2 regions of the Vreelandella vilamensis genome follow, and region 2 is predicted to be linked to the other one. Evidence: predicted binding sites of a transcription regulator. Region 2 holds the regulator's gene; the other holds the start of a gene.
What was found. The regulator LexA, encoded in region 2, represses DNA repair genes until DNA is damaged. The targets are predictions, from matches to a motif close to TACTGTNTANNTANACAGTA.

Region 1: the regulator LexA is predicted to act here: its motif matches at 1,040-1,059, upstream of recA (recombinase RecA).

The regions. Positions count from the first base shown of each region.
Region 1 is NZ_JARWAN010000013.1:48,240-52,658, forward strand. It holds gene recA (recombinase RecA) at 1-997, opposite strand, end outside; gene QC823_RS09335 (CinA family protein) at 1,120-1,632, opposite strand; gene mutS (DNA mismatch repair protein MutS) at 1,730-4,294, shown strand.
Region 2 is NZ_JARWAN010000009.1:34,625-39,043, forward strand. It holds gene nagZ (beta-N-acetylhexosaminidase) at 1-72, opposite strand, end outside; gene QC823_RS07305 (L,D-transpeptidase family protein) at 137-655, opposite strand; gene QC823_RS07310 (TetR/AcrR family transcriptional regulator) at 633-1,310, opposite strand; gene lexA (transcriptional repressor LexA) at 1,600-2,271, shown strand; gene QC823_RS07320 (energy-coupling factor ABC transporter permease) at 2,315-2,986, opposite strand; gene purU (formyltetrahydrofolate deformylase) at 3,009-3,878, opposite strand; gene QC823_RS07330 (ribonuclease J) at 4,142-4,419, shown strand, end outside.

The sequences.
Region 1 (4,419 bases), on a different contig from region 2:
CGGGCTGCGCGAGTAGCTGTCCACGAATTTGGCTTTCGATCTCGTCCATTGTCTCGGGGTTATCTTCGAGGTATTGCGCGGCGTTGGCTTTGCCTTGGCCAATCTTTTTGCCCTTGTAGCTGTACCAAGCGCCGGCTTTATCGACCAGGTTGCACTGTACGCCAAGATCAATCACCTCACCGGCGTGATAAATGCCTTTGCCGTAAAGAATCTGGAACTCGGCTTGCCTAAATGGCGGCGCCACCTTGTTTTTCACCACTTTCACGCGGGTTTCGTTACCGGTGACTTCGTCACCGGATTTTACCGAGCCGGTGCGACGAATATCCAAGCGCACGCTGGAGTAGAACTTCAGTGCATTACCGCCGGTGGTGGTTTCTGGGCTGCCAAACATCACCCCGATTTTCATGCGGATCTGGTTGATGAAAATCACCATGCAGTTGGCATTTTTCATGTTTCCGGTGACCTTACGCAGCGCCTGCGACATCAAACGCGCTTGAAGGCCCACGTGGGAGTCGCCCATCTCGCCTTCAATCTCAGCGCGCGGCGTAAGCGCCGCCACGGAGTCAATGACAATGACGTCAACGCCACCGGAGCGCACCAGCATGTCGGTGATTTCCAGCGCTTGCTCGCCGGTATCGGGCTGCGAGACCAAAAGATCATCCAAGTTAACCCCAAGCTTCTCGGCGTAGCTTGGGTCTAGGGCGTGCTCGGCGTCGACGAAAGCACACACCTTGCCTTGTTTTTGCGCTTCGGCAATCACCGAAAGCGTTAGCGTCGTTTTACCCGACGACTCGGGGCCGAAAATTTCCACCACGCGGCCAAACGGCAAGCCACCAATGCCCAGCGCAATATCGAGCCCGAGCGAGCCGGTGGAAACCGACGGCATCACCACCCGGGGCGTATCGCCTAGGCGCATCACGGTGCCTTTCCCAAACTGACGGTCGATCTGGCTGAGTGCGGCGTTTAGTGCCTTCGTGCGGTTTTCGTCCTGAGCCATCCGGAGAGTCCTCATAGAAGCTGTTTATAAGACAGTTTATAAAACTGTATAGTTAGCCAGCAGTATGCCAAAGATTGGTCAATAAACAAATGCCCGGCGGCATTTTCTGCGCTTTTCTTTTGCTAGCGTTTATCCAGTGCCACGATTAACCGCGCGATGCCTTGGCGCACCGCCTGTTCACGCACCGCCTGACGATCACCGGGGAAGTGCAAACACTCCGCCTGCTGTGCATTAACATTCCCCCACGCTAGCCACACGGTGCCGACCGGCTTTTCGTCACTGCCCCCGTCAGGGCCTGCCACACCACTGACCGCGACAGCCAAATCCGCCCCGCTTTCGCGGCAAGCGCCAGCCACCATTGCGTTTACCACCGCCTCGCTGACCGCGCCCTGGCTTTCGAGTGTCTCTTTGGGCACGCCCAAAAGGCGCGTTTTTGCCGCATTAGAGTAGGTGACGTAACCGGTCGAGAAATACGCTGAGCTTCCCGGCACAGCGGTAATGGCGCTGGCGATCCCACCGCCGGTACACGACTCTGCGGCACTCACTTCCACGTGATAAGTGATGCACAATTTGCCGAGCCGCTGTGCCAGCAAGGTTAAATCCAAGTTTTTTAAACTCTCAACGCTTGGTGCCATGGTCACTCCTTCATGTCGATCATCACTTCAGCGTAGAATACCGGTTTTCACACGACGATTTCACATACTCGACGAACACGCGCACTCCAGGACACTCATGGCCAGCAGCACACCGGCGCATACGCCGATGATCGCACAGTATTTAAAGATAAAGCGCGAGCACCCCGAGGTATTGCTGTTTTACCGCATGGGGGATTTTTATGAGCTATTTTTCGACGACGCCAAACGGGCCGCCGCGCTGTTAGATATCACCCTCACCCAACGCGGCCAATCCGGCGGTAAGCCCATCCCCATGGCGGGGGTGCCCTACCACAGCGCCGAAGGCTATTTAGCGCGGCTGGTCAACGCCGGTGAGTCCGTCGCCATCTGCGAGCAAATTGGCGACCCGGCCACCAGCAAAGGCCCGGTTGATCGCCAAGTGGTGCGGATCGTTACTCCCGGCACGCTGCACGATGAAGCCCTGCTCGACGCGCGCCGCGATAATGTGCTCGCGTCGATTGCCCAAGGCGGCGAGCGCTGGGGGCTTGCCTGGCTCGAACTCTCCAGCGGGCGCTTTAGCATACTGGAAGTCGAAAACGAAGAAGAAATGCTCGCCGAACTGACTCGCCTCTCCCCGGCGGAGCTGCTGGTGCCGGAGCATCTGACGCTACCCGAGTCGCTTTCCCGAGAACGTAGCCTGCGCCGTCAAGGCGAATGGCTTTATGACCTGGAGAGCGCGACACGAAGCCTGTGCGATCAATTTGAAGTGCAGGACTTGCGTGGTTTCGGCTGCGCTCATCTGAACACCGCCCTGCTGGCCGCTGGCGTATTGATTGACTATGCCCGCGATACTCAGCGCTCGCGCCTGCCGCACGTCACCGCCATTGGCGTCGAGAACCGCGACGACACGGTCGTGATTGACGCGGCCAGCCGGCGCAACTTGGAGATCGATACCAACTTAGGCGGTGGGCAAGACAATACCCTGGCCAGCGTACTGGATACTTGCACCACCGCCATGGGCTCGCGGTTATTAAAGCGCTGGCTCAACCGCCCGCTGCGCCAGCGTGATGTTGTGCAAAAGCGCCAAGCCGGGGTGGCGCTATTAACCCTCGATGCCGCTTACATGAGCCTGCGCGAGACCTTAAGCGCCGTTGGCGATGTCGAGCGTATTCTCGCCCGTGTGGCGCTTTATAGCGCCCGCCCACGGGATTTGGCGCGCCTGCGCGATGCGCTCGTCACCCTGCCCGAACTCGAACGCGCCCTGAGCGACATTGACACCGGCAGCGCGCTAGACAACTTGCGCCCGCATATTCGCCCTTACCCCGAGGTCACCGACACCTTGCAGCGGGCGCTAATGGAAAACCCGCCGGTCGTGATTCGCGACGGTGGCGTGATTGCCGACGGTTTTGACGCCGAGCTCGATGAGCAGCGCGGTATGGCCGAAAACGCCGGGGACTATCTCATTCAGCTCGAAACCCGTGAGCGCGAGCGTACCGGGCTTGCCAACTTAAAAGTCGGCTACAATCGCGTTCACGGCTACTTTATTGAGCTGCCCCGCGCTCAGGCCCAGCAGGCCCCGGTCGACTATATTCGCCGCCAGACGCTGAAAAATGCTGAGCGCTTTATCATTCCCGAGCTTAAAGAATTCGAAGATAAAGCGCTTTCGGCCAAATCTCGCGCGCTAACGCGGGAAAAATGGCTTTACGACCGCCTACTGGAAGACCTTAACACCACGCTGCATGAACTCCAGGGCACCTCCCGCGCGCTCTCCGAGCTTGACGTGCTGTGCGCCTTTGCCGAGCGCGCCGAGGCGCTTAACTGGGTGCGCCCGACGCTGACCGAAAACACCGGGTTTAAGATCGATGCAGGGCGCCACCCAGTGGTCGAGCAGGTCAGCGAGACGCCGTTTGTGCCCAACGATGTCACGCTCACCCCAGAGCAGCACATGCTGATCATTACCGGCCCCAACATGGGCGGCAAATCCACCTACATGCGCCAGACAGCCCTGATTGCGCTACTCGCCCACAGCGGTTCTTTCGTGCCTGCGGACGCCGCAGAAATCGGCCCGGTGGATCGCATTTTTACCCGCATCGGCTCTTCCGATGATCTCGCCGGTGGGCGCTCGACCTTTATGGTCGAGATGACCGAAACCGCCAACATCCTGCACAATGCCACCGAGCACAGCTTGGTGCTGATGGATGAAATCGGCCGCGGCACCAGCACCTTCGACGGCCTATCGCTTGCCTGGGCGAGCGCCGAGCATTTGGCTAACGCACGCGCGCTGACGTTATTTGCCACCCACTATTTCGAGATGACGGCCCTTCCCGAGCAGGCCGAGGGCGTGGCCAATATTCATTTAACCGCGACCGAACACGGTGAACGCATCGTCTTTATGCACCGCATCGAAGCCGGCCCGGCGAGCCAAAGCTATGGTTTACAGGTCGCCCAGCTCGCCGGCGTACCGTCACAGGTGATACAGCGCGCCCGAGAAAAGCTCGTCACCTTGGAGCAGCGCGATAGTGAAGGCCCTGGGGCGTTAAAACGCATTGATACGCCCCAGCAAAACGATTTGTTTGCCCAGGCGCCCCACCCGGTCGTGGAAGCATTGGAGACACTGAATGTCGACGAGCTTTCACCGCGGCAAGCATTGGAGCTTTTGTATCAATGGCGCGCTCACGTGTAGGGCTGACCCCGATACGTGCCTCAACAGGCGCCGTTCGCGCTGAGCTTGTCAAAGCGCGAACGGCGCTTGCCGCTAGACGGCGGCGCCTCTAGAATGTCGCACACTATTTATCTTATAAAGAAAAG
Region 2 (4,419 bases):
TAGCTTGCGCTCATCGCGAGTTAACGAAAGCCCTTCAAGGTCAAGCATGACCGGGCCAAAGGGGTGCGACATAACGAAAGATCCTGAAAAAAGGAGCGCTAATTTTAGACCAACACTCGCTACATGCAACTTTTCGCTAACCGTGTAGCCACACTGGCGTTCCCGCCGGTGTATGGTCAAATACGTAGAGCAAATCGTCCTGGCTTAGGCGAATACAGCCGTGAGACAGAGGTTTTCCCATAGGTTCGCTTTGTGGCGTGCCGTGTAAATAGATATAACGGCGCTGAGAGTCCACGCAGCCGCCACGGTTATAACCCCTCTCTAAACCACAAAGCCACAGAATACGGGTTAATATCCAATCGCGCTCGGGATACTGCTGCCCTAGCGAAGGCGTGTAGACTTCACCTGTCCAGCGGCGACCACGAAAAACCGCGCTCAACGGCGCATCGCCTCCAATAGCGGCACGTACATAATGCCATCCATGGGGTGTTTTCCCGCTACTTTCGTCCTGCCCTGTGCCGGCCTTCGCGGTAGACACTAAGCAAGAGAAAAGCGCTTTTTCTCCTTTCCATGAAGTAAGCGTCTGGCACTGAGTATCAATCTCCAGCCAATAGGCGTGCAAGGGCGGTAACTCACTGAGCTTGGGCGTCCGCATAATTCTCCTCATCGGCGCTTGCAGGCAGCGGCGCGTTCATCGCGGCGACGACGACGGGGCGTAACCGCCTGACAAGGTCGCGCACAGAAACCTGCTCTTGATAGTCTTTTTCCGCAATATCGCGTAGCGCATCCAATCCTGAGAGCGTAAAAATCACGGTTCCTAGCATGAAATGCAGACGCCAAAAACGCTCAGCATCGGGGATAGTCGGTGTTGCCTGACGCACAAGCTCCGTAAAACGCGTGAACACATCACCGTACTCGTCTTGAATAAAACGACGTAAATGCCCCTGTGCTTGGCTATAAGCAAGGCCAAGCAGACGCATGAACACCTTCAAGCTATTCCGCTCGGCAGGCACGGCCAGCACCGTCGTGGCCATAGTTTCTAGCAGCACCTCTAGGGGAATTACCCGCCCTTGGTAGCGTGCTTCCAGCTCATCTAACGCGGTATGAAAGCGCTGTGTAAAGGGATCAAGATAGCGAGAGAACACCGCTTGAATTAAGGCTTTTTTAGAACCGAAGTGATAGTTCACTGCAGCCAAATTGACCCGCGCCTTACTGGTGATATTACGCAGCGACGTTTCCGCAAAACCGCGTTCAGCAAACAGAACTTCAGCGGTATCCAATATCCGTGTCACCGTATCAGACTGAGCCATGGTCGCTCCTAAAAACGAGTGTTTTAAACATTTTAGAATATTACGCCAAGCGATATCCGGGCTCAATGTTTGATGAATCGGGCACTTTTAACGCTAACGCGACATTTGCTTTATTGCGCTTAAACAAACGCACCAGAAAAAATGAGGAAAATTGGCTGTAACGGTTGCACTGGACAGAGCAACATACTGTATACTTAATCACACAAAACCATTTAACGTTATTGACTGAGTCAGTACTAGCGAGATGTCAAAACGTGCATAAATCAAAACTGCAAAAAAGGAGCTTGCGATGTCACGGCCTTTAACAGCTCGTCAGCAGAATGTTTACGACTTTATTGTCAAAACCATGAGCGAGTACGGTTACCCGCCGACCCGCGCCGAAATCGCTAAAGCACTTGGGTTTCGCTCCCCTAACGCAGCCGAAGAGCACTTGCGCGCACTAGAACGCAAAGGCACCATTCGCATTATCCGTAACACCTCTCGCGGTATCCGCTTGCCCGCGCAAGAAACTCTCGAGGGGCAAGAGCTCTCAAACGAGTCTACCGCTGATGGCACAATGCCTAGCGGCTTGCCGGTTATTGGCGAAGTCGCAGCGGGTAGCCCCGTGTTAGCTAATGAACACATTGATCGCTATTGCCCGCTACCGCCTGAATACTTCACGCCGAAAGCCGATTACTTATTGCGTGTACGGGGACTCTCAATGAAAGATGTGGGCATTTTAGAAGGAGACCTGCTGGCGGTTCATCGCACAGAACGTGTGCGTGATGGCCAAATCGTTGTCGCTCGCATTGAAGACGAAGTCACTGTTAAGCGCTTTAAGCGTCAAGGGCACAACGTTCAACTGCTTGCCGAAAACGCAGAGTTCGATCCGATTGTGATCGACCTACGTACTCAAGCGTTAGAGATCGAAGGTGTTGGCGTTGGCGTCATTCGTGGCGGTAACGGCCAAGCCCTTGGGTAAACCCCTCCCCGGGAAGCTTTAGGGAAAAGCTTCGGGAAACGTACTATTGCATATCGATATAACGGTGGTCATTAAATGTGGCCACCCAATTCGGATGGTAGACCAACAAAACGCTTAACAACATCCCGGTGATAAAGGCTTCAGACGGCATTAATAATGGTAGAAAACGTGCATATTCCTGTGCCAAATATACGGCTTCAGGATCGGTGCCCGCGGCGACAATCAGCCCAACGGCAGTCAAGCCGCCTCCCAACGTCGCAAGAGCCGAGCCAAAAAAACCACATACAAACATAAAAACCATTAGATTATCAGGCAGTTTACGATCCACAAGTCGCCAGATAATCCCCACCACCAATGCCGGAATAATGCCGGTGACTAGCACATTCACGCCCAGCAATGACCACTCATTACGGCCAATCACTACCATCGCCACGTTAATCATCACATTGCTAATGAGCGCAAGCGGTGCTTTAAAAACCAGCGTCATCAATGCCGTAAAAACCAAATGCAGTGTCAACCAATCAACGGCTTGAGCCCGCAATTGCCACATCAACACAACCGCCAAGGTTGCGGCCAGCCAACGATGCTGCAGTGCTGTATCCGCGAATAAGGGCTGCCACGGCTTCAGCGCCAAAATACGCCCCAGCACCGCTAACGAAACCGCGCCGCATAACCACAATGCCCAAGGAGCCAGCACACTCTGTGCAAATGACATCGCTACCTCATCCGTTGATGGATTAGCTAAATACCACTGTCTTGTTTCCGTGAATAATCACACGGTCTTCCAAATGCCAACGCAGTCCGCGCGCCAGTACCGCCTTTTCTACATCGCGCCCGAAGCGCACAAGATCTGTCGGCGTATGACAGTGACTCACGCGATGAATATCTTGTTCAATAATCGGCCCGGCATCGAGCTCTTCGGTGACGTAGTGACAGGTAGCACCTATCAGCTTCACGCCACGCTCATAGGCCTGATGATAGGGTTTTGCCCCGGCGAACGAAGGTAAAAAACTGTGATGAATGTTGATCACACGACCCCGATAACGCTGACACAGCGCTGGCGGCAAAATCTGCATATAACGCGCCAGCACCACACAATCGGTATCCAGGGCTTCAATTTTCGCTTCGATAGCATCAAATGCGGGTTGCTTATTCTGCGGGTCAACGGGGAGATGGTAATATGGAATGCCGTACCATTCAGTAAGGGCGCGCATGGCATCATGGTTAGAAATGACCCCAACGATATCGCACGCCAACTCCCCCGCCTGCCAACGATAGAGCAAATCGACGAGGCAGTGGGATTCTTTTGAGACCATCAAGACAACGCGCGGTTTACGCTTCGTATCGGTTAACGCCCACTGCATATTGAATTCTTCTGCCACCGGCGTAAAACCCTCGCGCAGCGCCTCTAGTGTGATACCTAGCGAGTCGGCCAAAATTTCATAACGCATGAAAAAGCGTCCAGTTTCTAAATCAGAGTGCTGACTCGCCTCGGTAATAGAGCCGCCCTGCTGGGCGATAAAACTGGATACACGCGCCACGATTCCAATCTGATCGGGACACGATACCACCAAGCGATAATAATGAGACTGAGAGAAAATCGACATAGGTAAGCGTACTCTATCAACCGAATCTGTCCGCCAAGCGGCGAAAAAACGATGGTAACGAGGGGAACAACACTTGGCACGATCCACTGCAAAAGGCGTTGTTAGTGACAAGTGCGATTGTGACACGCCCCCGCAATCCCGTATAGTAAAGGTCCAACTTTCAAGGGCTTTTCATCAACATGCAAGCACCGCGCGTACACATTCGCCCTCGCCGCCGCCACCCTTTGCGCTTACTGCCGCTAGGGGGATGTGGTGAAGTGGGTATGAATTTTACGCTGTATGGTTTCAGGGAGCACTGGATCGCCGTCGATTGCGGCATGATGATACGCCAGGACTTACCCAACACCCCCTTGCAAGTTCCTAATATAGATACGCTGACAACACTTGATATTGTCCCAGACGCGCTATTTATTACCCACGGGCATGAAGATCATATCGGCGCAGTGGCTTGGCTGTGGCCCCATTGGCAGTGTCCGATTTACGCCACGCCCTTAGCTGCGGGGCTATTACGGCTCAAGTTTAGCGAGCACGGCCTAAAACA